Regions from separate parts of the Sphingobium sp. SA2 genome, predicted to be linked through region 3. Evidence: predicted binding sites of a transcription regulator. Region 3 holds the regulator's gene; each other region holds the start of a gene.
The links. Region 3 encodes LexA, which represses DNA repair genes until DNA is damaged. Its sites were predicted from a motif close to GTTCCNCNCTTGTTCT; they were not measured.
Positions count from the first base shown of each region.

Region 1: a site for LexA is predicted at 4,137-4,152, ahead of OVY48_RS07020 (S24 family peptidase). Genes of this name have one in related genera too.
Region 2: a site for LexA is predicted at 3,577-3,592, ahead of OVY48_RS00500 (DUF6771 family protein). Genes of this name have one in related genera too.
Region 4: a site for LexA is predicted at 3,550-3,565, ahead of OVY48_RS20550 (PA0069 family radical SAM protein). Genes of this name have one in related genera too.

Region 1 is NZ_JAPMXX010000003.1:53,994-59,750, reverse strand. It holds gene OVY48_RS07035 (hypothetical protein) at 80-397, opposite strand; partial or broken gene OVY48_RS23870 (DUF4942 domain-containing protein) at 1,270-1,815, opposite strand; gene OVY48_RS07025 (Y-family DNA polymerase) at 2,397-3,659, opposite strand; gene OVY48_RS07020 (S24 family peptidase) at 3,668-4,102, opposite strand; gene OVY48_RS07015 (SOS response-associated peptidase family protein) at 4,277-4,921, shown strand; gene OVY48_RS07010 (hypothetical protein) at 5,018-5,356, shown strand.
Region 2 is NZ_JAPMXX010000001.1:104,057-109,813, reverse strand. It holds gene OVY48_RS00520 (Y-family DNA polymerase) at 27-1,298, opposite strand; gene OVY48_RS00515 (LexA family protein) at 1,295-1,708, opposite strand; gene OVY48_RS00510 (SOS response-associated peptidase family protein) at 1,784-2,365, opposite strand; gene OVY48_RS00505 (IS30 family transposase) at 2,420-3,424, opposite strand; gene OVY48_RS00500 (DUF6771 family protein) at 3,607-3,798, shown strand; gene OVY48_RS00495 (hypothetical protein) at 3,949-4,134, shown strand; gene OVY48_RS00490 (thermonuclease family protein) at 4,145-4,567, shown strand; gene OVY48_RS00485 (DUF5818 domain-containing protein) at 4,468-4,767, shown strand; gene OVY48_RS00480 (S9 family peptidase) at 4,990-5,757, opposite strand, start outside.
Region 3 is NZ_JAPMXX010000006.1:2,535,747-2,541,503, reverse strand. It holds gene moaC (cyclic pyranopterin monophosphate synthase MoaC) at 1-201, shown strand, start outside; partial or broken gene glp (gephyrin-like molybdotransferase Glp) at 198-1,375, shown strand; gene lexA (transcriptional repressor LexA) at 1,448-2,119, shown strand; gene OVY48_RS19960 (ComEC/Rec2 family competence protein) at 2,110-4,257, opposite strand; gene gltX (glutamate--tRNA ligase) at 4,324-5,757, shown strand, end outside.
Region 4 is NZ_JAPMXX010000006.1:2,671,408-2,677,164, forward strand. It holds gene OVY48_RS20535 (pyruvate dehydrogenase complex dihydrolipoamide acetyltransferase) at 1-201, opposite strand, end outside; gene OVY48_RS20540 (universal stress protein) at 388-843, shown strand; gene rnr (ribonuclease R) at 1,171-3,471, opposite strand; gene OVY48_RS20550 (PA0069 family radical SAM protein) at 3,576-4,640, shown strand; gene dnaE (DNA polymerase III subunit alpha) at 4,641-5,757, opposite strand, start outside.

The sequences.
Region 1 (5,757 bases), on a different contig from region 3:
CGCTCCGTGTTGAAACCGAGATCATCGGTTTTTCGCCCATAGGGCGAAGTGGGGCGGGCTAAGCCCGCCCCGTCCGGTGTCAGCCGGACTGCTCGCGCTTAGCTTTCGCCGCCAAGATCATGTTGACCAGGTGCGCGTCGAAGCAATCGCCTCGCTCGATGTTCCGAATGCCGGGTCCATCAAGAACGTCCCTGATCCGATCTTCAATGACCTGCGCAAGCTCAGTCGAAACCGCTTCTATATCGGCGCTCGATTTGCCGATGAACATCGGATCTTTCGGCCACATGCTTTCAGCGTCGAAGTGGTCCTTATCGTTTAGGGCGTTCCTCAACGCCTCGATCGCTGCATTTCCAAGCGCACGCTCGAATGCAAGCTGGGCGAACAGACGATGGGACATAACAACCTCCTTATTGCCATAATTGGCAGGGCCAAGGGGGAGAGCCGCGCCGGGTCGGGTCAGGGACCGCGAAGCGGCCGCGATAGCGGGCGACGGGGGAGCCGATTTGCGCAGCAAATTGGGGGGACCGACGATCCTTGATGCGATCCGGCGCGTCTCTCATGCTAGGAAGACACTGACGGGGGGATATAACAAATGAACGTCCGCCCAACGGGCGGTCATTAGGCGGTGGCAGCTGCCACCGCCTGCGCCGATCAATCGGGCTTACGGATGGCAAGCAAAACGGTGTTCACGTTGGTCCCTGCATGGGCAAATGATCCAGCGGGAAGGTCGATCCATTTGCGGTTGCCATAGATCGCGGTGCATTTGTCGATGATGCGATGCAATGCCTTGTGCCGCTTATCCTCCGACCATTCGGCCCGTGCGCTCATGACCGCAACGAGCACTCCCCCCGGCTTCAAGAATTGATAGGCATGGCGCACATGATCGCAGTCGCGCCCACGGTCGAACGGCGGATTCATCACCACTTTATCAAAAGGTGCGAAGTGACGCGGTTCCAGCGTGAGGAAATCGGCCTGCCTCACGTCCGCAAAACCGTGGATCACGCGCAATTCGTGTGCCAGGCCGGGTTGTATCTCGATGCAAGTGACGGTGCCGCCTTCGTCGCGAGCGCGACCCGCAATCGCAGCCTTGCCAGCGCTGGGTTCAAGCACGCGGTCGCCCTGCATGATCCGTGCAAGCTCGACGACTTGCGCCGCAACCGTGGGTGAGGTCATGAAAGCACCAAAGTCCTTGGCAGGGGTGACATGGAACAGGGGGGCATCCTCTGCCTCGGTCGTGTCGTAGCTATCGCCAATCGCCTCGCCGTAATACTCAGCGAGAAGCAAATTGACCTGTTGCAAGAGGTCCGCGCGCTCAAACCAGATATGCAGATTGCCGTTTTTGAAGATGCGAACGCGGAAATAATCACCGTGAACGACTGTCGGGAGATTCACGCGATCCCGCGCCGCCTCTCCAACAATTGCCGCCATGCTCAACCCTTCGGGCAGGGGCGCTTTGTCATCCAGCTCAAGGAAAACGCGCTCCACGTCCCGCAAGCTGTCGCGTCGCTCGTAACGCTCCCATGATCCCCATTCGTTCATTGCGCCGTCGATGATGAGACGCGCGCCGATCTTGAAACCGTCATGCGAACGAAAGCGACGATCCAGCTTTGAAAAAACGGTGGCGATGCCGCGCAAATAGAGGTCGCGCCGGTTCTCCCAGATATGCCCGAACGTTGCAGCGCAATTGTCGGTCGTGAATGGTGCCGGTGCCTCGCGTAATCCCTCGTAAAACTCGCGGCGCGCCGTTTCATCTAGCAACTGATCGAAGCCAAGGCGCTCCATCAAGTTCGACCAGCAGCGCCGATCTATTTCCATGGTCGCGATCCGCTCGAAATTGTCGCGGGCCTCAATCGTCGTGATCTTGCCCGTCTTGGGGTCGCGTTCGTCCAGCGCGCGCGCGCGCACGAATGCGGCGGTTAAGGTATCTTCTCCGCGATGATGATCGCGCGCACCGGACAGGCCAAGATTTCCACCAATGCAGATGCTGCCCGCCTCGGCTGTTGTCGCGTGGTATTGATCGAAAAGACCAAGCCAAAGGGAAATCGCTTTATCGCGCCCCTCGCAAATGTCCGCGATCTGATGCGGGTTCATAAGCTCTTGCCCCATATGCAGTTCCTTTCCCTAAAAATCGAAGCCGAAGGCGATGGGCCATCGACTTCTGCCAAGTGGCGAGCTGGGTCGGGGAATGGCGCAGTGAGGGCCGGTCATGGGGGAGGGGGATCGCCCGTCCTGCACGGAGCGCAGCGGAGGAAGGGCGGGGATACCGCCATGATCGCCAAGCGAGGCCGCGTAGCGGTCGAGACGGTCCAGCCCTTGCGCCAGGGGGCCGGAACAGGCCCCGACACTATCGAACGACGCGGCGGCTCTGCCGCCACATTTCCGCCAATCTGCCTAGCCTATCTGGCGATGGGTATTTCGCTGATCCGTGTTGTCCATGACGGGCTTTTTCGGCTGCGTTTGGTGTCGAAGCCCTTCGCGCCGTGACCTTGCGCGGCAATCTTGATGGTGTCCCGCCCGAACCGGCTATTGAGGCCGTCCATTGCGGCCAGCAATGCAGGCCCGCGCGGGTCGGCGGTAGCGAACAGGTCAGCCTGCGCTTCGCCTTGCCGCGTCAAATCCTCCAGCATCACGCCGCATTTGGTATAGACCCCGCCCCGCTCAAACATGGCCTCGGTCATCTGACCTACAATGCCTAGAATCACGCGGGGGTCATTCGTCGCCGGCGACAGGCGCGCCGATCGCGAAGCGGATGGCGGATTAGGCCGATAGCGTGAGCCATGCGCGAAGGCGATCAGTCGGCTCGCGACGAGGCCCTGGGCGCGTATCTTCTCGGCCGCGCGTGCCGCGCGGCGCGCCATGGCCTCGCGCAGCGCGTCCAGTGTCTTGACCGGCTCCCCGAATTGGCGGGTTACGGCGGTAGCCTTCATCGCATCCGGTTCGACCTGAAAATCCATGCACTCGATGCCGTTCAGCTCGCGCACGAGACGTTCGAGGACGACTGTTCCAATGTCGCGCGCGATCTCTGGCCGCAACGCGGCCAGGTCGGCGGTGGTGCGAACGCCAAGGGGCAAAAGGCGCGCTTCAAGCGCCTTGCCTACGCCCCACACCTCTCCAACCGGCCATTTCTCGAATAGGCGCCGCCGCAATTCGGTGTCGTGAAGATCGACGACGCCGCCCCATATTTTTTCGGTGGCTTTCGCCAGACCATTGGCAACCTTCGATAGCGTGCGCGTTGGTCCAAGGCCGATCCGGGTCGGAAGCCCGACTTGCTGCAATATGTCCTCGCGCAACCGATGTGCCGCTGCCACGTCGCCTAGCCCATTGGGTAGGGCGGGGAGCCGGTAAAAACTCTCGTCTATGGAGTAGATCTCCACCGTGTCGGAATGTTCAGCAATGACCGCATTGAAACGGCGATTGAGGTCCGCATAGAGTTCGTAATTGCTCGATCGAAGCTGGATGCCGTGCCGCTCGATGCGGTCGCGGATTTTGAAAACTGGCTCGCCCATGCGGATATGCAGGGCCTTGGCTTCCTCGCTGCGCGCGACCGCGCAACCGTCGTTGTTGCTCAAAACAAGGACCGGAATACCGTGCAAACTCGGGTCGAAAAGCCGCTCTGCACTGACGTAGAAATTTGAAATGTCGGCAATCGCGTGCGCCATGAGGCCACCTAAAGCCGATAATCGCGGACGCTGGTTCGCACCACGCCCCAAATCTCGATACCCTCGGCGGGGGTCGGATCGGAGTGCTGCCGACTGTTGCGCGCCTCTAGGAAAGTGCCGCCCTGGCGGCGGGCGAGCTGACGGCATACAAAGCCGCCGTCCACTATGGCGATGACGATATGGCCCTCGACCGCGCGCGTGTCGCGATCGACCACCACCACATCGTTATCGTAGATACCCGCGTCGATCATGCTGGTGCCGCTAATGCGGAACACAAAGCTGGCGGCGCGGTCGAGCCGCAGCAACTCGATCAGGCAAATGCGATCTTCAGCCCAGTCCTGCGAGGGACTGGGAAAGCCAGCTCCCGCCGCCCCGATGAGCAAGGGAATTAGTCCCTCTGGCACCTCGGCAAGCGGGACCGGCTGCATGAGTGGCAGCAACATCGTGATTCCCTTCTTTGCCCTTCTAACGCATATGGGAACGGAAAGGGAACATAGGATCGCCGCTCAAACGTCGATGGCCTGTGGGGGGTCATTTTCGGAGACAGTCATTGCTAATCGCGCGGGCACTTAACCCGGCTGATTGACAGCCAAAGGCTGCTCCACCAGCTTCCTCTCATGTGCAACAGATACAATCCCGGCGATCGCCAGCTAATTCTCGATGTGATCCCTGCGAATGGAAATGGCGCGCAGTACAACGCCAATCCCGATCGCGTTCATCCGAAAGAGCTTGGCCCTGTCGTCCGGCTTGTTGACGGTGAGATGGTCCTAGAGCGGATGACCTGGGGCTTCCCGGTTACGCTTAAGGGCCGCAAAGGTCAGCCGCTCGCGCCGAAGCCAGTCAATAATGCTCGCTTTGACAAGCTGGGCGCATTTTGGAAGCGCTGGGCGATAGACCCCGGCAACCGCTGCCTCATTCCCACGGCGCGCTTTGCAGAGGCCATCGGTGCGAAGGGCAAGATGACAGAAGCGTGGTTGTCGGTTCCCGATCAACCGATTTTCGCGTGGGCGGGGCTGTGGTCGAATGAGGATTGGGGCCTCTCATACACTGGCGTCATGACGGACAATTGCATTGAGTTTGCCGACATTCACGATCGCTCGCCGGTTATCCTCGATCCAGAGCATTGGCGCACCTGGCTAACAGCGCCGCTTGCCGATCTTTATCAATTTGATCGGCCATATCCGGCTGAGAGGATGGCCGTCGAGCGAACTGATATTCCTTGGGTGAAGCGAAAAGCACCGCGACCGGGGCCTTTGCTATAGCCCTCCCGTGTGACCGGCGCGAAGCGCCGCGACCTGTCCGCTCATGGCTTGCTCTCAAAAGTGAGTAAGATATGCTGCGCTCAGAGGGAGTAGATCATGCTGAGCGAAACACGATACGCCTATAACGAGACGTCACTTTTAGCGGTCCAGTATATCATGCTGGCTCAAATGATCTTGGTCGGCGTGGCGGTCGTTCTCCATGCGGTTTCATCACTGGCGGGGTTCAGCGGCGTCTTTGAGACGCCCGCGCTATTGGCGATCTCCCAACCTGTGATGAAAATCATGCTTTTGCCGGGAATTGGCTGGGCCGCTGGGTTGATCGCGACGTGGATGGCCGGGGATGATGGGTTTTCCGACAGTGGCTATCAATTGGCCGGAAATGTGGCGGGCCAGCTTGCATGTTTGATACTTTTGCCATCGGCCATCGGAGTTTGATGCATCTGCCGGGTCAGCCGCAAATCGGGCTATAAAAGGCGGTTATTGGATTGGCAGGGAAAAGAGGCTATATAGGGATTGCTTCGTGTGCGGCGTCAGTCACACACCTACCTGAACCCGCCGCGCTGCTACGCGGCGGGTTCAAACTTTTAGGGCGGGCAGCCCTGCTAGACCACCCGCCCCGCTGGCTTAGCCCTTATCGGACCTCCCCAGCTTCACAATCGCGACCACAAGCGCAACGGCTGCAATCGTCAATTGTGCTGCTTCGTATGCTGTCAAATCACATCACCTCCTTTGAGCGAGAGGATTAGCGGGGTCCGCTGCTACAGGCCCCGCCCTCGCTCGATTGAGGTTATACAACGGATTTTCAGAAATGTGGGCGCTCTGCGCGTCACAATTTC
Region 2 (5,757 bases), on a different contig from region 3:
AAGGGATCTCCAGCAGCAAACCTCGCTCATCTCGCCTTTACGGCGGGCACCTCGGCAATGCGGGTGGTGTAGTTGGGCGACTTGCTGTCCGATCTGGCCGCCCATTCGCGCTTGAACCCCTGACTGGCTGGAACGGCCGCGAACTTCCCCAAACGCATATTGACCTGATCCATGGCGACCATCAACCGATCACGCCGTCCGCTATCCTCCTCGAACAGCGTTCGCGGTCGTCGGTCAGCGTCGATGAGGTCTTCCAGCATGACGCCCGCCTTGGTGATGCCATAGCCCTCTCGCCAAGCGCTCTCTATGCCGCGCCGGGCGTAGGCAAGAAGCATGAGGCCATCGTTGGTCATGGGCTGTATGGCGAGCGTCCGTGTCGCGGAATATTGCGGCCGGTCCTGCTTATGTCGATTGGTATGGAAAAATACCGTCAGGCGTCCTGCTACCAGGCCATGCTGCCGCAGCTTCTCTCCCGCCCGCATCGCATATTGGGCAACGGCACCCATCAGCAGGCCCTTATCGGTAACAGGCGTGCCGAATGAACGGGTGACAGCCATGCCCTTGCGCTGAGGCTCCACGGTTTCGATGGCGCACGCCGGAACACCCCGCAATTCAGCGACCAGCCGTTCCAGCACGACACCGCCGATGGCGCGGGCCTGCTTCAGAGCCATGTCGCGCAGCTGCCCGGCGGTACAGATATCCAAGCCTGCAAGTTTCGCCGCACTCGCCTTGCCGACACCCCACACATCGCCCACGTCGAACTGGTCGAGCACCCGGCGGCATAAGTCTTCGTCGCGCAGGTCGGCGACGCCATCAAATGTCGGGTTTTTCTTCGCCGCCGCATTCGCCAGCTTTGCGAGCGTCTTGGTCGAAGCGATGCCCACACAGGTGGGAATGGTGGTCCACTGCCGAACCTGCGCGCGCATGGCACGGCTATGCGCGGCGAGATCCAGATGCTCGAAGCCTGCAAAATCGACAAAGGTCTCGTCGATCGAGTAAATCTCGAAATCCCGCGCAAATGGCTCGATCGCCGCGACGACCCGCCGCTGCATATCGCCATAGAGCGCATAGTTGGATGAGAGGACGCGGATGCCGTGCTGCCTGATCTTGTCGCGGATCAGATGGACCGGATCCCCCATTTTGATGCCCAGCGCCTTGGCTTCACCCGAACGGGCAATCGCACAGCCGTCATTGTTGGAGAGGACAATGACCGGGACACCAACTAGGCTGGCATCGAACGCTCTCTCGCAGGACACATAATAATTGTTGCAGTCAATCAGGGCGACCGGCGCGCTCATCCGTATTTGCGGGCCAGTCCGACGACCACACCCCATATCTCGACATATTCATCCACGATGATGTCAGCAAAGCCATCGGCTTCCGGGACCAGCCAGAAGCGCCCGTCGCGCCGTTTCAGCCGCTTCAACGTGCGATCGCCATGGACCACAGCGACGACGATATGGCCTGCAACAGGCTTTTTTGCCCTGCTGACGATGATCAGGTCGCCGTCGGCAATCCCGGCCCCGGTCATGGAATATCCATCGACGCGCATGATGTAACTTGCCGCCGGATGCTCCACCAGCCAGTCGGCCAGATTGATCGGTTCCTCCATGTCGTCCTGCGCGGGCGAAGGAAAGCCTGCCGGCAGGCTCACCAGCAGCAGCGGCAGATCGGGCATGGCAAGGCAAATGGGTATGGGTTCAAACATCAAATAGGCCACGAATCAGATACCCGATCCGGCATAGCCTGATTGTCCGAAACGGTCATTTGTTCTTTTTATGTTCTACCCTTGAACGGTCATCCGCGCGGCAGGATATGCCATCGCACAGGCACCGTCATAATCCGTCGATAACCATGCCTGATAATCGCTGGGTTCAACGATGACCGGCATCGCCTTGGGATGCAGCGGCGCGACCAGCGCATTGGGTTGGCAGGTCAGAAACGCATAAACCGGACCCTGGTCGCTCTGTCGCCAAATACCGGCGAACGCGGCGATCGGCTGGTCGATCACGTTGAACCACCACTCATCGCGTCCTTCCCCGATCTTGGGTTCCGCAAATGTCGAGAAGGGGACGAGGCACCGCTGCGGAGGATTAGCCAGCATCGACTTCCAGAATGGGCTGCTGAGATTCCGCACATTGGTGACGCGCTTTTCCAGCATCTTTCCGCTTTTGCCTTTGACCTGGGTTGGCACGCCCCAGGACATGACGTCGCTTCGGAGCACACCGTCATCGTTGCGGACGATCATGCCCGGCTTTTTGGGCCAGACGTCCGTGGCGAACGCGGCGTTGGGCTGGCGGATATCGAACCCCGCATAGTCCCGCCAACTGAGGATGGCGGTTTCGATTTGAAGCGCGACATCCATGGGATGCGTAGCATTTCATCCAGGGTGGGGCGAGCCCCACCCTGGATGGCAAATCTACCGGGCGTTGAGGAGGGTGATTTGCTCTCCCAGAACGTCATGCGGGGTGCGATAGTTCAGGCACTTGCGAGGGGTGCTGTTGATGCGATCAGCAACGGCCTGGATTTCCTTATCCGATAGCAACGCCAGGTCCGTGTCAGACGGCAGGAAGCGCCGTATGCGACCGTTGCTGTTTTCCACGCTGCCCTTTTGCCAGGGTGCCGATGGCAGGCAGAAATAGCTCGTCATCGCGAGTTTCTTCTGGAGTGTCACAAAGGCAGCAAATTCCGTTCCCCGGTCAAAGGTGATGCTCTGACGCAGGGAAGGGGGCAGCATGTGCAAGTGGTGCTGGATTCCCGACATGACGCCGGCGGAATGCCGACTGGGATTGCGGGCGAGGATAGTAAACCGGCTGCGGCGCTCGACCAGCGAGGTGAGGTTGGCTTTGCCATATTCCAACCTGAAGATCATCAGGTCGCCTTCCCAATGACCAAAGCTGCTGCGATTACCGATTTCGGAAGGGCGTTTGCCAATGGTGTTGGCCAAAGGGATATGCAGACCGCGGGGCTTGCGCGCATAGCGCTGCCGTCGAGATCGACGGGCAACAGGCAGAAGGCGCCACAGGCCCTGGCTTCGTCCGTCCGGCCCATAGACGAACTGGTAGATGGTCTCGTGACAGACGGCTTCACGATTACCGCGATGGCGTCGAAGGTATCCCGCAATCTGCTCCGGCGACCAGGCTGCTGACAAGCGGTCGGCGATATAGGCGGCAAGCTCGGGCTTTCGGGCGATTTTGCCGCCACGCACCCGGCGCCTGTCCGCCATCGTTTGTGCGGCCGTTGGAAAATAGCCACGAAACACCGGCTCGTCATCGAGATGCTGATTACGTTTGAGCTCGCGATAGATGGTCGAACGATGTCGCTGCAGCGACGCTGCTATCTGATGCACGGACCGCCCGGTTGCAGCCAGTTGATAGATCTGTCGCCGCTCATCCAAACCCAGATGCTGGTAGCCGTTCATCATGTGCCTTCCTGGAAAGGGGATCAAACCCCTATAAATCCTAGGATTTCGCACTTCGATCTAGAATCCACCGGATCTTGTCGGGGTCGGTTCGATAATGATTGCACATCCAGGCAGCCTAGCGATCGCCAATTTCATCGCAAGCCTCTTGCTTCGTTCCTGATATGTTCTTTACGATCAGACCCATGACTCACCCTGATTCTCTTTGGCTCGCGCAGAGCCTGCTTCATGCCCCGGCCTGGGCACGCGTTGCCCTCACCGCACCCAACGAGCGCCTGCGCGAACAGGCCGCGGTGGAACTGGCGCAAAGCGTCATCGCGGCTATCGAGCATCCCCCCACAATCCCTGACATCCGCCAGATGACGCTGCCCCTGTGACGCAAAGCCTGCGGTACATCCGCGTGATGCACATGGTCAGCGATGCTGAATAGTCTGCCGCTTTCCTGATCTTGAGCAATAGACGGCATAGCGGCTGTGCAATCCGGCACCGCCACGCTAGCGTCTCGGTTTGAGCGATCGGGAATAGATATGAACGGATTTGTACGTTTGGAAACGGTGGACGGCGATTTTGTGGTCGTCAATGTCGATCGGGTCAGTTTCGTTCGGCGCTACCGCGGTGAAAATGGCACCAGCGCGATCAATTTCGAGAAGGGAAATTATATCGTTGTCAAAGGCAGTCTCGACAGCGTCATGACCATCCTGGCCGAAGGCTGAAGCGAGGCTCATGCTTGCCGTCCTATCCGCGGTCGTTCTGGCATCCGGACAGGTCTTTGTCTGCACGCCTACCCATGTCTGGGACGGAGACGGCCCGATCTGGTGTGCGGAAGGTCCAAAGGTGCGTTTGGCCGGTATAGCTGCCCGCGAGATGGACGGCACATGCAAAAAGGGGCACCCCTGTCCCAAGGCATCGGCTATTGCAGCACGAGACCGGCTGGTGCGCTTGCTGGGCGGCGCGAAAGGCAAGGCGCGGACCGGCCATATTCTCGTATCGGCGCCGACCATGCGCTGCGTGTCGAATGGATCGGCACGGGGCGGTCGCACAGGGGCATGGTGCAATCTGCCGGGCACGGGCGACATAAGCTGCGCCATGATCAGGTCAGACACTGTCCTGCGATGGGATCGCTATGCGCGGGGGCATTGCCGCTGATGCCGAGAGGAACGCGCCACGAACTGACCGGCATTCTTCTGGAAGGCGACTTCTATCCGGTGCTGCGTGTTGCTGATGGAGGCGAGTGGCGACTGGAGATCACCAAGGCCTGGCGGCCGCTGCTGGGCAAGCGCGTCACAATCATCGGCGTGCGTGACGGTTTTGATCTGATTGCCGTCGAGCGGATCACCCTGTCATGACGCACGATCAGCTTTTGTGGGGGAAGGTGTCGATAGTGATGAAGCAGCATGGTGAGCAAGCACCGCGCAAGGTGGACGAACGGATAGGTATCCTTGCGGTTGAGGGGTAAGGGGACTGCATCGTAACGAGCGCCGGGCCGCAAGGAGGCTGCTGCGCTGTGTCCAAGCCAAGCAAGACGCTTTTCTGCTTGGCGGCGGCAGCGCAAAATTGTCACTGGCTGATCAGCGACTCAAACCGAAACGATCTTCAAGGAAGGCGGCGATGCGGCGATACCCGTGAACGCGATTGGCAAGGCGGGCGATACCATGTCCTTCGTCCGGGAAGCGCAGATAGGTGACGGTTCCACCACTTGCTCGAATGCCCTCCACCAAACGGTCGCTCTCGGCGACCGGATCCCGCGGGTCGTTCGCTCCGTGCATGACGAGCATCGGCGTGGTAATTTTGGCTACGTTATTGATCGGCGACAGCTTGGCAAAGAAGGCGCGGACCTTGGGATCTGCGATATCACCGAATTCAAGCTTGTCAGCGGCCTTCAGTCCGGGGCTGGCTTGCTCAAGCGCTGTTACCCAGTCCGATACACCCACGATAGAAACGCCGGCCACGAACATGTCGGGATATGTGCCAAGCGCCTGGTTGGTGAGATAGCCGCCATAAGAGCCGCCACCGACCGCGATACGGGTGCCATCGACCTGACCCGACTTGCGCAACCATTCCGCCGCGTCGGCCAGATCTCCGACCTCGTCGACCTTCTTCTCACGGTCATTCAACTGCTCGAACGTCTTCCCTTGGCCCGTCGAACCGCGATAGTTGAAGTCGAGTACCGCAATGCCGCGGGCGACATAATATTGGATGTCCGCCGAAAAGCCTGACGTAGCATAAGCACTGGGGCCGCCATGGATACGCATGAACACTGGCGGCTTGCGGCCGTCGGGCGATGTCGTCGGCAAATACAGGAGCCCCGTGAGCGGTGCCCCGTCACGCGCGGCGAA
Region 3 (5,757 bases):
GACGACACCGGCGTCCGCGTCACCGCCACCGCCCGCACCGCAGGCCAGACCGGCGTCGAGATGGAAGCGCTCACCGCCGCCTCCGTCGCCCTGCTCACCATCTACGATATGGCAAAGGCGATCGACAAGGCGATGGTCATCGACGGCGTCCGCTTGCTCAGCAAGACCGGCGGCAAGTCGGGCGACTGGCACAGGCCATGAGCCTGCTGCCGGTTGCGGAGGCGCAAGCCCGCTTGTTCGCGCTGGCCAACCGGCTGCCCGCAGAAGACGTGCCGGTTATGGCCTGCGCCGGACGCTGGCTCGCCCGCGATATCCTCGCGCAGCGCGCCCAGCCCTGGGCCGACCTCAGCGCCATGGACGGCTATGCCGTACGCGCCGCCGAAGCGCCCGGCCCCTGGCGCGTGACCACGACCAGCAGCGCAGGCGGCACACCCCCGCCCCCGCTCGCGCCGGGCGACGCCTGCCGCATCTTCACCGGTGCGCCCTTGCCCGAAGGGGCCGACGCCATCCTGATTCAGGAAAATGCGACCCGCCACGGCGACAGTTTCACCGCCACCGCCGACCCGCTTCCCTCCGGCCGCCACGTCCGCCCCGCCGCGTCGGACTTCGCGCTGGGCGCGCCCCTGCTCAAAGCAGGCTCGCGATTAGGCCCGACCCAGATCGCGCTGGCCGTGCTGGGCGGCCATGGCCACCTGCCCGTCGGACAGCGGCTCAAAGTCGCGCTGCTCTCGACCGGCGACGAATTGGTGCCGCCCGGCGCACCAACCCCGCCGGGCGCTCTCCCTTCGTCCAACGCCCCCATGCTCGCCGCGATGCTGGCCGCTTTGCCCTGCGACGTCATCGACCTCGGCATCGTGCCGGACGATCTCGACGCCATGGTCACAGCGCTCGATCGCGCGCGCCAGGCCGACATCATCGTCTCGACCGGCGGCGCATCGGTCGGCGATCATGACATGGTTCGCCCCGCCTTCGCGCAAGCGGGCGGTACGCTCGATTTCTGGAAGATCGCCATGCGCCCTGGCAAGCCGCTAATGGCCGGACGCCTCGGCGAGGCCCTGTTCCTGGGCCTGCCCGGCAACCCCGTCTCGGCCTTCGTGACCGGCACCCTCTTCCTGCTGCCCCTGGTCCGCCATATGGCGGGGCAAGCGCTCCCCCCCCTTCACGAAGCCCGCCTCGCTTCCCCCCCCTCCCCGCCACCGGCGACCGCGACGATTATCTCCGCGCCTTCCGCAGCGATGGCGGCATCGTCTCGGTCACCTCGCAAGACAGCGCCGCCACCGCCGCCATGGCGCTGGCCGACTGTCTGATCCGCCGCCCCGCCGCTTCCCCCCCGGCGGCCATCGGCGACACAGTGCAAATTCTGCCCCTGCCCTGATCCACCCGGCGCTTGACTAACCTTCATCTGTTTCCTATGCGTTCCTTATACGTTCCACGGAGGACCGCAGCCATGTTGACGCCCAAACAGCAGGAATTGCTGAGCTTCATTCAAACCCGGTTGGAGGAAGGCGGCGTGTCGCCCTCTTTCGAGGAGATGAAGGATGCGCTGGATCTGCGCTCCAAGTCGGGCATTCATCGCCTGATCAATGCGCTCGAAGAACGCGGCTTTATCCGCCGCCTGCCCAACCGTGCGCGCGCGCTCGAAGTTTTGAAGCTGCCCGATGCCATGCACCGCATCCCGGCCCCGGTCATCGCGCCCAAACCGCAGGTGTCGGCACCACAACTCATTGCCGCCAACGACGTGATCGAAATCCCGATGCACGGCCGGATCGCGGCAGGCGTTCCGATAGAAGCGATGGAAGGGCAGACGATGTTGTCCGTTCCTGCCGCGCTGCTTGGCGCGGGCGATCATTATGCGCTGGAAGTGTCCGGCGATTCGATGATGGAAGCCGGTATTCTCGATGGTGACTTCGCGCTGATCCAGCGGACCGAAGTCGCGCGTGAGGGCCAGATCGTCGTCGCCCTGATCGACGAGAATGAAGCCACACTCAAATATTTCCGCCGCGAAGGGCAAAGGGTTCGGTTGGACCCGGCCAACAGCGCCTATGAGCCGCAAATCTACGACCCGCGCCAGGTCCAGATCCAGGGTAAACTCGCCGGACTGCTCCGCCGCTATAATTGAGGTCTGGGCCGCGCATCGAACGGGCGCGGTTTGGACGCACCATAGCGGCGCGATCGCTTGGGGATCGGCGCGATCCAGGGATGGGCGTCACCCGCCTGACGCACCGTGCGAATGGTGGCATGGTCGAGATCAATGGCCATGCCGCCGGTTCGCGCCAAGAGGCGGCGGTCGATCTTGAGCCAACGCGGGCGGCACCAACGCGGCAGACCGCGATCGGCAATCACGATATCTGCCGCCGCGCAATCGCGGGCGAAGGTCGCGCGGTCCACCAGCATATCGCTGCGGGTCACGAGCAACTGCCAGGGCCGACCACCCGCCATCAGCCCGACCGCGCACAAATCGCTCGAACAGCGCGCCTGCGGCAACCGCGCGATCGGCTCCAGCGCACCATCATAGCCCGCGCTCTCCGACAGGACATCGCGCACATAATCGCCCGCCCCCGCGCGCAATATCGCCATGCGACCCTCAGGCGTGCGCACCGCGACATGCCGGCCATCGCCGGTCACCAATATGTCGGGCTGTGACAGCAGCAATATGGCGATGACGCCCGCCGCCACCGGCCCTAATCCCAGCCAGCGCCACCGGCTGCGCCACAGCAAGCACCAGAGCAGCCCCGCCATCATCCCTGCAAAAACGAAAGCGGGCACCGATGGCGTCAACATCGTCGCCCAGGGACTGGCCGACACCCCATGGGCGATCATCAGCAACAACGTCAGCGCCTGCTGCGTCAGCCACCAAAACGGCGCACCAAGCCCCGCCAGGTCGAACAGCAACGCCAACGCCTCCAGCGGCATCACGACAAAGGTGGTCAGCGGGATCGCGACGATATTGGCAAAGGCGCCCAACATGCCCGCCTTGTGAAAATGAAACAGCGCGATCGGCATCAGCACCAGTTCGATGACGAAGCCCGTCGCCAACGTCACCAGCAGCATGCGCCCAACCTTACGCCAGCGCGCCTCGTCCCGCGCAGCGGCAAAGGCGCGGAATAGCTTATGTTCGGCCAAGGCCACCAGCGCCGTGACGGCGGCAAAACTCATCTGGAAGCTCGGCCCGACCAGCGCTTCGGGCCAGAAGATAAGCACGATCAGCGCGCCCGTCGCCACCAGCCGCAGCGTGATCGCATCCCGCCCCATCGCGAGACCGCCCAGCACCAGCAACGCCGCAATGCAGGACCGCACCGTCGGCACCTCCGCCCCCGTCAGCAGCGTATAGCCGACCCCTGCCAGCGCGCCCCCGGTGGCCGCGATCAGCATCAACGGCCAGTCGAGCGCCGCCCGGCGGCTCAACGCCATCACCCGCATCAACAAAAAGATCACCGCCCCGATCAGCGCCGTCACATGCAACCCACTGATCGACAATAGATGCGCCAACCCGCTGTTGCGCATCGCTTCGGCATCCACCTCGGCAATCGCCCCCTGATCGCCGGTCGCCAGCGCGATGGCGATACCCTTCGCCGGATCGTCCACTTGCCCGGCAATATGCGCGAACAGCCGTGCCCGCAGCGGCGGCGCACCCGTCGCGGGTTTCACCATCTCGATCGGTTTCAACGCCTTGCCGGTCGCACCTATCCCCTGAAAATAAGCGCGCGCCGCGAAGTCATAGCCCCCCGGCACGCTGGGCGGCGCGGGCGGCATTAACCGCACCCGAAAGCGAATCCGCGCACCCTCGCCCAACCCGACGGGTACATCGCTCTCGGCGATATTGACCCGGATCACCTTCGGCAAGGTCGGTGCCGCCACCGGCCGCAGCATCGCCCGCACCATCTGCTGCGCCGGAACCGCGCGCACCGACAGGACATCGCCCGTCACCTGCACGAACGTCGCCCGCGCCAGCGGTGGCTCCCCCAGCATCAGCGCCTTCCCCCAGATGAGAACGCACCCCATGCAGGCCAGCACCCCGCCCGCCACCATCATCCGCCGCAACCGTGCGCCATCGGGCAACAACACGCCCACACAGCCCAGCGCCAGCGCACCACAACAAAAGGCCAGCCACGCCATCCGATGGGGCAAGGCGAACCAGGCCGCGATGCCCACTCCCAAGGCGATCGGTGCCCAAAGCGGCACCTGCTCCCGCTCTTTCTCCAGCCAGCGCTCTACCCCCGCAAACCCGGCGCGCAGGCGCGTGGCGACCTCGACCATAAGGGAGGTTTGTCGTGGCTCGAAAGCCATGCTAGGGGGCATCGCATCCATGGATCAGAAGGGCGAATGTCAGGCAATATGGCGGTGAACGCAACGGGAATGAACAAGCCGGTGGTGACCCGTTTCGCCCCCTCGCCAACAGGCTTCCTCCATATCGGCGGTGCCCGCACCGCCTTGTTCAACTGGCTGTTCGCCCGCCATCATGGCGGCAAGTTCCTGCTGCGGATCGAGGATACCGATCGCGCCCGTTCGACCGAGGAAGCGGTCGCCGCGATCTTCGACGGGTTGGACTGGCTCGGCCTGGGCGGCGATGAACCGCCCGTGTTCCAGTTCGAGCGGACACCGCGCCATGCCGAAGTCGCCAATGCCATGCTGGCGGCCGGCCATGCCTATAAATGCTATGCCACGCCGGAAGAATTGGCCGCGCTGCGCGAAGAGCAGCGCGCCGCCAAGAAGCCGATGCGCTATAATGGCCGCTGGCGCGATCGCGCCCCTGAAGAAGCGCCCGAAGGCGCACCCTTCGTCATCCGCCTCAAGGCGCCACGCGAAGGCGAGACAGTGATCGAGGATGCGGTGCAGGGCCGCGTCGTGGTGCAAAATGCCGAACTGGACGACATGATCCTGCTGCGGTCGGACGGCACGCCAACTTATATGCTGGCCGTGGTGGTGGACGATCATGACATGGGCGTCACCCATGTCATTCGCGGTGACGACCATCTCAACAACGCCTTCCGCCAACTGTGCATCCTCCGCGCGATGGAGTGGGAAGAGCCGATCTATGCGCATATCCCACTGATCCACGGTTCGGACGGCGCGAAATTGTCCAAGCGCCATGGCGCGCTCGGCGTCGACGCCTATCGCGACGAGATGGGGATGCTGCCCGAAGCGGTGCTGAACTATCTGCTGCGCTTGGGCTGGGGCCATGGCGACGAGGAATTCATCCCCACCGCCCGCGCCATCGAACTGTTCGATATTGCGGGCGTCGGCCGCTCGCCCTCGCGCTTCGACATCAAGAAGCTGGAGAATCTCAACGGCCATTATCTGCGCGAAGCCGATGACGCCCGTCTGGCCGCGCTGGTGGCCCCCCGTGTCGAAGCCCGGCTGGGCAAGGCGCTGCCGGACACCGGTCTAGCACTTTTAGGCGAGGCGATGGCTTCGCTCAAACCGCGCGCTAAAACGCTTAACGAAATTGCGGAGGGCGCTGAATTTCTGTTCAAAAATTGCCCGCTCGATTTTGACGAAAAGGCGTCGGCTCTGCTAGACGACTCGGCACGCGCGCTGCTGGCAAAGACGGCCGACGCTCTCTCGACCACGCCTTCATGGACGGTCGAAGCGATCGAAGACGCGATACGCCGCGTGGCAGAGGATGCCGGTCTGGCACTGGGCAAGGTTGCGCAGCCTTTGCGGGCCGCGCTCACCGGGCGCACCGTCTCGCCGGGGATTTTCGATGTCCTCTTCCTGTTGGGGAAAGAGGAAAGCTTGGAACGGCTGACCGCTGTG
Region 4 (5,757 bases), 140 kb from region 3:
GCCTTCGGAGCCTTCGGATACCAGGATCTTGGCGATCACGCCTTCATCGACCGCTTCGAACTCCATCGTCGCCTTGTCGGTCTCGATTTCCGCCAGCAGATCGCCGGACGATACCGTATCCCCTTCCTTGACCAGCCATTTGGCCAGCGTCCCTTCCTCCATGGTGGGGGACAAAGCGGGCATCTGGATCGTCTTGCTCATGCGTTCTGGGCCTCTTCTTCAATTATGCGGCACGCGCCATTTGCTGTTCGTTTTCACGCATTCGCCGGAACGGTCAAGGGACGCCTTGCGCCAAAGCCGATTATGGCCCACATTTCACCCCTATGGTTCGTTCGGTCCCATTGACCGAACGGCATGGCCATCAAATCTTTGCAGGGGCAATATTCAGTGCGGGCATATCTGGTTGTCGTGGACGAATCGCCGGAGGCGGAAACCGCGCTGCGCTTCGCTGCGCGGCGCGCGGCCAAGACCGGCGGCACCGTCCGCATTCTCGCCCTGATTCCGCCGGCCGAGTTCGTCCAATGGGGCGGCGTACAGGCGACGATGGAGGATGAAGCGCTGCAACGCGCCGAGGCGCTGGTAACCAGTGCAGCCGGAACATTGATGGATGAATCCGGCATCCGTCCCAGCATCACCGTGCGCCAGGGCGAAGCCGTTGCCGTGGTGCGCGAAACACTCGATGAAATGGACGATGTCGCCGCACTGGTATTGGGCGCCGCCGCCAGCGGCCCGCCCGGCCCTCTGGTGTCGCATTTTGCCGGCGCAGATGCGGGCCGCATGCCCTGCCCCATCATGGTCATCCCCGGCGCGCTCGACGCGGAATCGATCGACCGCCTGAGCTAAAGGCGCACACTCAATACCCCCGTCATTCCCGCGAAAGCGGGAACCCATCTCCCACCCAAGTGCCCCGGCACCAAGTCGAGAATGAAGCACCACCATTGCGGGCAAGCTAGAGCGTGATGACTTTACCCAGAACCGTTCGTCCTGAGTAGCCCCTTCGACTGCCTGCCAAGGCAGGCGCTCAGGACAGGCATTGAGCGAAGTCGAAATGGCGTATCGAAGGATATACAGCGCAGCCGACCCTTCGATACGGGTCTTCGACAAGCTCAGCCCCTACTCAGGGCGAACGGAGTGATGCGACTTAAAATCATCATGCTCTAAACGGTAGCCTTACCGCTTATGCTTGCCCCGCTTGGCGCCCATATGCCGGATATTGATCGGCCGCCCGCGATGGCTACCCGGCCGTGTCCGGTCGCGCTTCATCGGCCCGCCGCGCGGCGCGGGATGATCGGGCAGTTCGAAGCGTAGCGAGCCGTTGATCGGGTCCGCCTCGGCCAACCGCAGTTCCAGCCGCTGACCGACCGTATAGCGATCGCCGCTCTCGACCCCTTCCAGCGCCTTACCCGCCTCGTCATAGAAAAAGCGTTCAGCGCCCATGGTCGATACCGGCACCAGCCCATCACCGCCCAGGCCATCGACGGTCGCGAAGAAGCCGAAATTCTGGACTCCGGTAATCCGCGCCTTGACCAGCTCGCCGACATGGGCGGCCAGGAACGCGGCGACATAGCGATCGACCGTATCGCGCTCGGCCTCCATCGCGCGCCGTTCGTGGCCGGAGATCATCTCGCCGACCTTGCCCATATTCTCATAATCCTCCTGGCTCAGCGAGGATCGATCGGGGATGGTCCCGCCCTTGGGCGCGGGCAGTTCCAGCCCATAAGCCCCCACCAGCGCGCGATGGACCAACAGGTCGGCATAGCGGCGGATCGGCGAGGTGAAATGGCCATAAGAACCAAGCGCCAGGCCGAAATGCCCCATATTCTGCGGGCTATAATAGGCCTGGGTCTGGCTGCGGAGGATCTGCTCCATGATCTGCGGCCTCGCCTCGGCCTCTCCCACACGCTTGATCAGATGGTTGAAAGTCGCGGGCCGGATCACCTGCCCCAGCGCAAATTCGATGTCGAAGGTCGCCAGATATTCCTTGAGCGCCACCAGCTTGTCGCGGCTTGGCGGTTCATGAACGCGATACATGACCGGCGCCTTCTTCGCTTCCAGCGCCTTGGCCGCCGCGACATTGGCTGCGATCATATAATCCTCGATCAGCATATGCGCGTCGAGCCTTTCGCGGACAGCGACGCTGACGATCTTGCCCCATTCGTCCAGCACCACCCGCCGTTCGGGCAAGTCGAGCGCCAATGGCTCACGCGCCAGCCGCGCCTTGTGCAACAAAGCCCAGCAAGCCCAAAGCGGCTTGAGCGCCGTTTCGAGCAATTCATGCTCGCCCGTGCCGTCGATCGCCGCCTGCGCATCCTCATAGGCCATGACCGACGCGACGCAGATCACCGCGCGACTAAAGCGCCAGGCGGTCACCTTGCCCTGCGCGTTGATGGTCAGGTGGCACGCCATCGCCGCCCGGTCCTGTCCGGCCCGAAGCGAACACATGTCCGACGATAGCTGATGCGGCAGCATCGGCACGACAAGGTCCGGAAAATAAACGCTATTTCCTCGCTTGCGCGCTTCGCGATCGAGCGCGCTGCCGGGGCGTACATAGTAGCTGACATCGGCAATCGCGACGATCGCGCGAAACCCGCCACTATTGTCCGGGTCGCTGTCCGCTTCCGCCCACACCGCATCATCATGGTCGCGCGCATCCACCGGATCGATCGCGACGATCGGCAAGTGGCGCAAATCCTCGCGCTTCTCCTCATGCAGCGGCAGGGCGGCGGCGACCAGCGCCTCTTCCTCGGTCGCTTCGGGAAAGACATGGGGGATGCCATGTTTGTGAATGGCGATCAGGCTGAAGCTGCGCGGCGCGAACGGGTCGCCCAATATGTCTGTCACCCGCGCCGAAATGCGCGGCGGGCGGCCGGACGGTTCGGCCAGAACGAGGTCGCCCTTCTTGGCGGTGCCGGCGTCGCTGATCGGCGTATCCTTGCGGATGCGCTTGTCCACCGGGCGCAGCCATAATTTGCCGTCGGCCATTTCCTCGACCACGCCCAGCAACATCTCGGTCGCTTTGGCGAGCTTCTTCATCGGATGCGCAACCCAGCCGCGTCCCGCTTCCTCGGTCCGCGCCAGGATGCGGTCGCCGATGGTCAGCGCGCCGCGCTTGCCGCGTTCCACGATCCGCAGCCGCGGCGCGGGCTGGCCTTCGGCCTCCCACCGTTCCGGGGTCGCGATCAGCGTCGTATCATCGACATCGATGATCCGCAGCACCGTCACCTTAGGCACACCGCCCAGCTTGTGAAAGGCTCGCGCCGGGCCAAGGTCGATCAGCCCTTCGTCGGCCATATCCTTGAGCAGCGCCTTGAGCGCGATCTTCTCCTGCCCCTTGAGGCCGAAGGCCTTGGCGATCTCGCGCTTGCCCGCGGGCTGGTCCGATGTGGTGATGAAGTCCAACACCTGATCGCGCGTCGGGAAGCCTGCGGGGCGGACCTTGTCCGGTGTCTTGTGCTTTTGGGTTGATGCCATGCACTTAGCTATAGGCACGCGACCTGCGTGACGCCAGTGCCCTGGTCCGAACTGCCGTTCGACTGACCCGTTGCCATCGTTCCTTATTTGTTCTATTCTTGGTCATGACCATCGAAAAGGGCAGAGGCGCGACCATCAACGGCGAAAGCCATCGCTTCAATCTGCCGCAGCGATCGGTGGACGGCGACTGGCTCGATCTGGCCATGCAGGAAGGCGCGCTCCCGCGACTCCGCACCGAAGTCACGATCGAACGACCACGGGCCATCATGGCCCGCAATGCCTCACCCGACATCGGCTTCGACCGGTCGATCAACGCCTATCGCGGCTGCGAACATGGCTGCATCTATTGTTACGCGCGACCCAGCCACGCCTATCATGACCTGTCGCCGGGGCTGGATTTCGAAACCAAACTGTTCGCCAAGCCCGACGCCGCCGCTTTGCTGCGGGCCGAGTTGGGCAGGAAAAATTACAGCGTCGCGCCGATCGCGATGGGCACCAATACCGATCCCTATCAACCGATCGAGAAGGATTGGCGGATCACGCAGCAAGTGCTGGAGGTGCTGGTCGAAACGCGGCACCCGACCTTCATCACGACCAAGTCCGACCGCATCCTGCGCGACATCGACCTGCTCGCGGACCTGGCGCGCGACAATCTGGTGGCGGTGATGCTCTCCGTCACCACGCTCGATCCCAAGGTCGCCCGCACGCTGGAACCGCGCGCGCCGCACCCGGAAAGGCGGCTGGAAGCGATCGCGCAACTGGCGCAGGCGGGCATTCCCGTGTCAGCCAACATGTCGCCGATCATTCCGGCCATCAACGACCATGAAATCGAAAGCGTGGTCGCCCGCGTCGCAGCGGCAGGGGCGCGGGACGTCAACTATATCCTCGTCCGCCTGCCGCATGAGGTGGCGCCGCTGTTTCGGGCCTGGCTCGACGCGCATCATCCCGACCGCGCGGCCAAGGTGATGGCGATCATCCGCGACCTGCGCGGCGGACGCGACAATGACCCCAATTTCGGCAGCAGGATGCGCGGCCACGGAGCCTGGGCCGACCTGATCCGCAGCCGCTTCGTCAAGGCGCGGCGGAAGGCGGGCTTTGGCGACGATCGGCTGACCTTGCGCACCGACCTGTTCCGCCCACCCGAAGGCGCGCAGATGCGGTTCTTCTGATCAGCCGACCAATCGCATGCCCGATCGGCGGGTGCGCGTCTTATAGCCATCCGCCTTCACGTCCATCCGCTCGAAGCGATGGATGGTCAGACCCCGGATCGCCCCGATCGCATCGACCTGATCCGCGCCCAGGCTGAACCTGTCGCCCAGGAAGACGCGCGCCGCCTGACCATCGCTGACGGGGGCGCGCAGGAAGATTTCGCTGCGCCCGCCTTCGGCCTGTCCCAATATCTCGGCAAGCTTGGCAACCGCCTCCGCCGTTTCCACGTCAACGGTCAATTCCATGCGCGAAGCACTGGCGATCTGGCGGAAGGGTTCGACGCCGCGCACGGTAACGCGCGGGGTTTCCTCGCCCGGTAGCCGGTCCAGTTCGACAACCAGCAAGGCGCAATCACCGTCGCGCGCCAGTTCCTCGATCGCCTTGCACGCATCCTCTTCGAAACAGCTCGCCTGAAACTGGCCGCTACTGTCGGAGAAGGTCGCGTTGGCGTAGCGCGCCCCGCGCTTGGTTTCGCGCCAGCGCACATCTTCCACCATGGCCGCCATGATCGTCATCACCCGCCCTTCCTCATTGGGCATTCCCACCGGCTGCTGACAGACCGCGCCATAGCTGCGCGCACCACGCGCATCGGCCAGATGGCGGTAGCGATCGACCGGATGGGCGGAGAAATAGAAGCCGAACGCCTCCTTTTCCTGCGCCATGCGGTCGGACACGGTCCAGGCCTGATGCGGCGGAATGCGGACATCGGCATGGGGCGTCTCAACGTCGCCGAACAGGCCACCCTGCCCGCTCTCCCGCGCCTGCGCCGCGCTGACGCCCACGGCCAAGATCGTTTCTGCGGCAGCATGGACTCCCGCACGGTCGGGATGGACATCATCGAACGCCCCCGCCGCCGCCAGGCTTTCCAGCTGCCGCCGGTTGAGCAGGCGCGGTTCGATGCGGTCGGCGAAATCATCCAGCGATTTGAATGGCCCGGCCGCATCGCGCTCCGCAACCAACTGGTCCATCGCCTTCTCGCCCACGCCCTTGAGGCCACCCAGCGCATAGCGCACGGCAAAACCAAGCCGAGGGTCTTCACCTTCATAAGGCACCGCCTCGACCGAAAAGTCCGCCTGG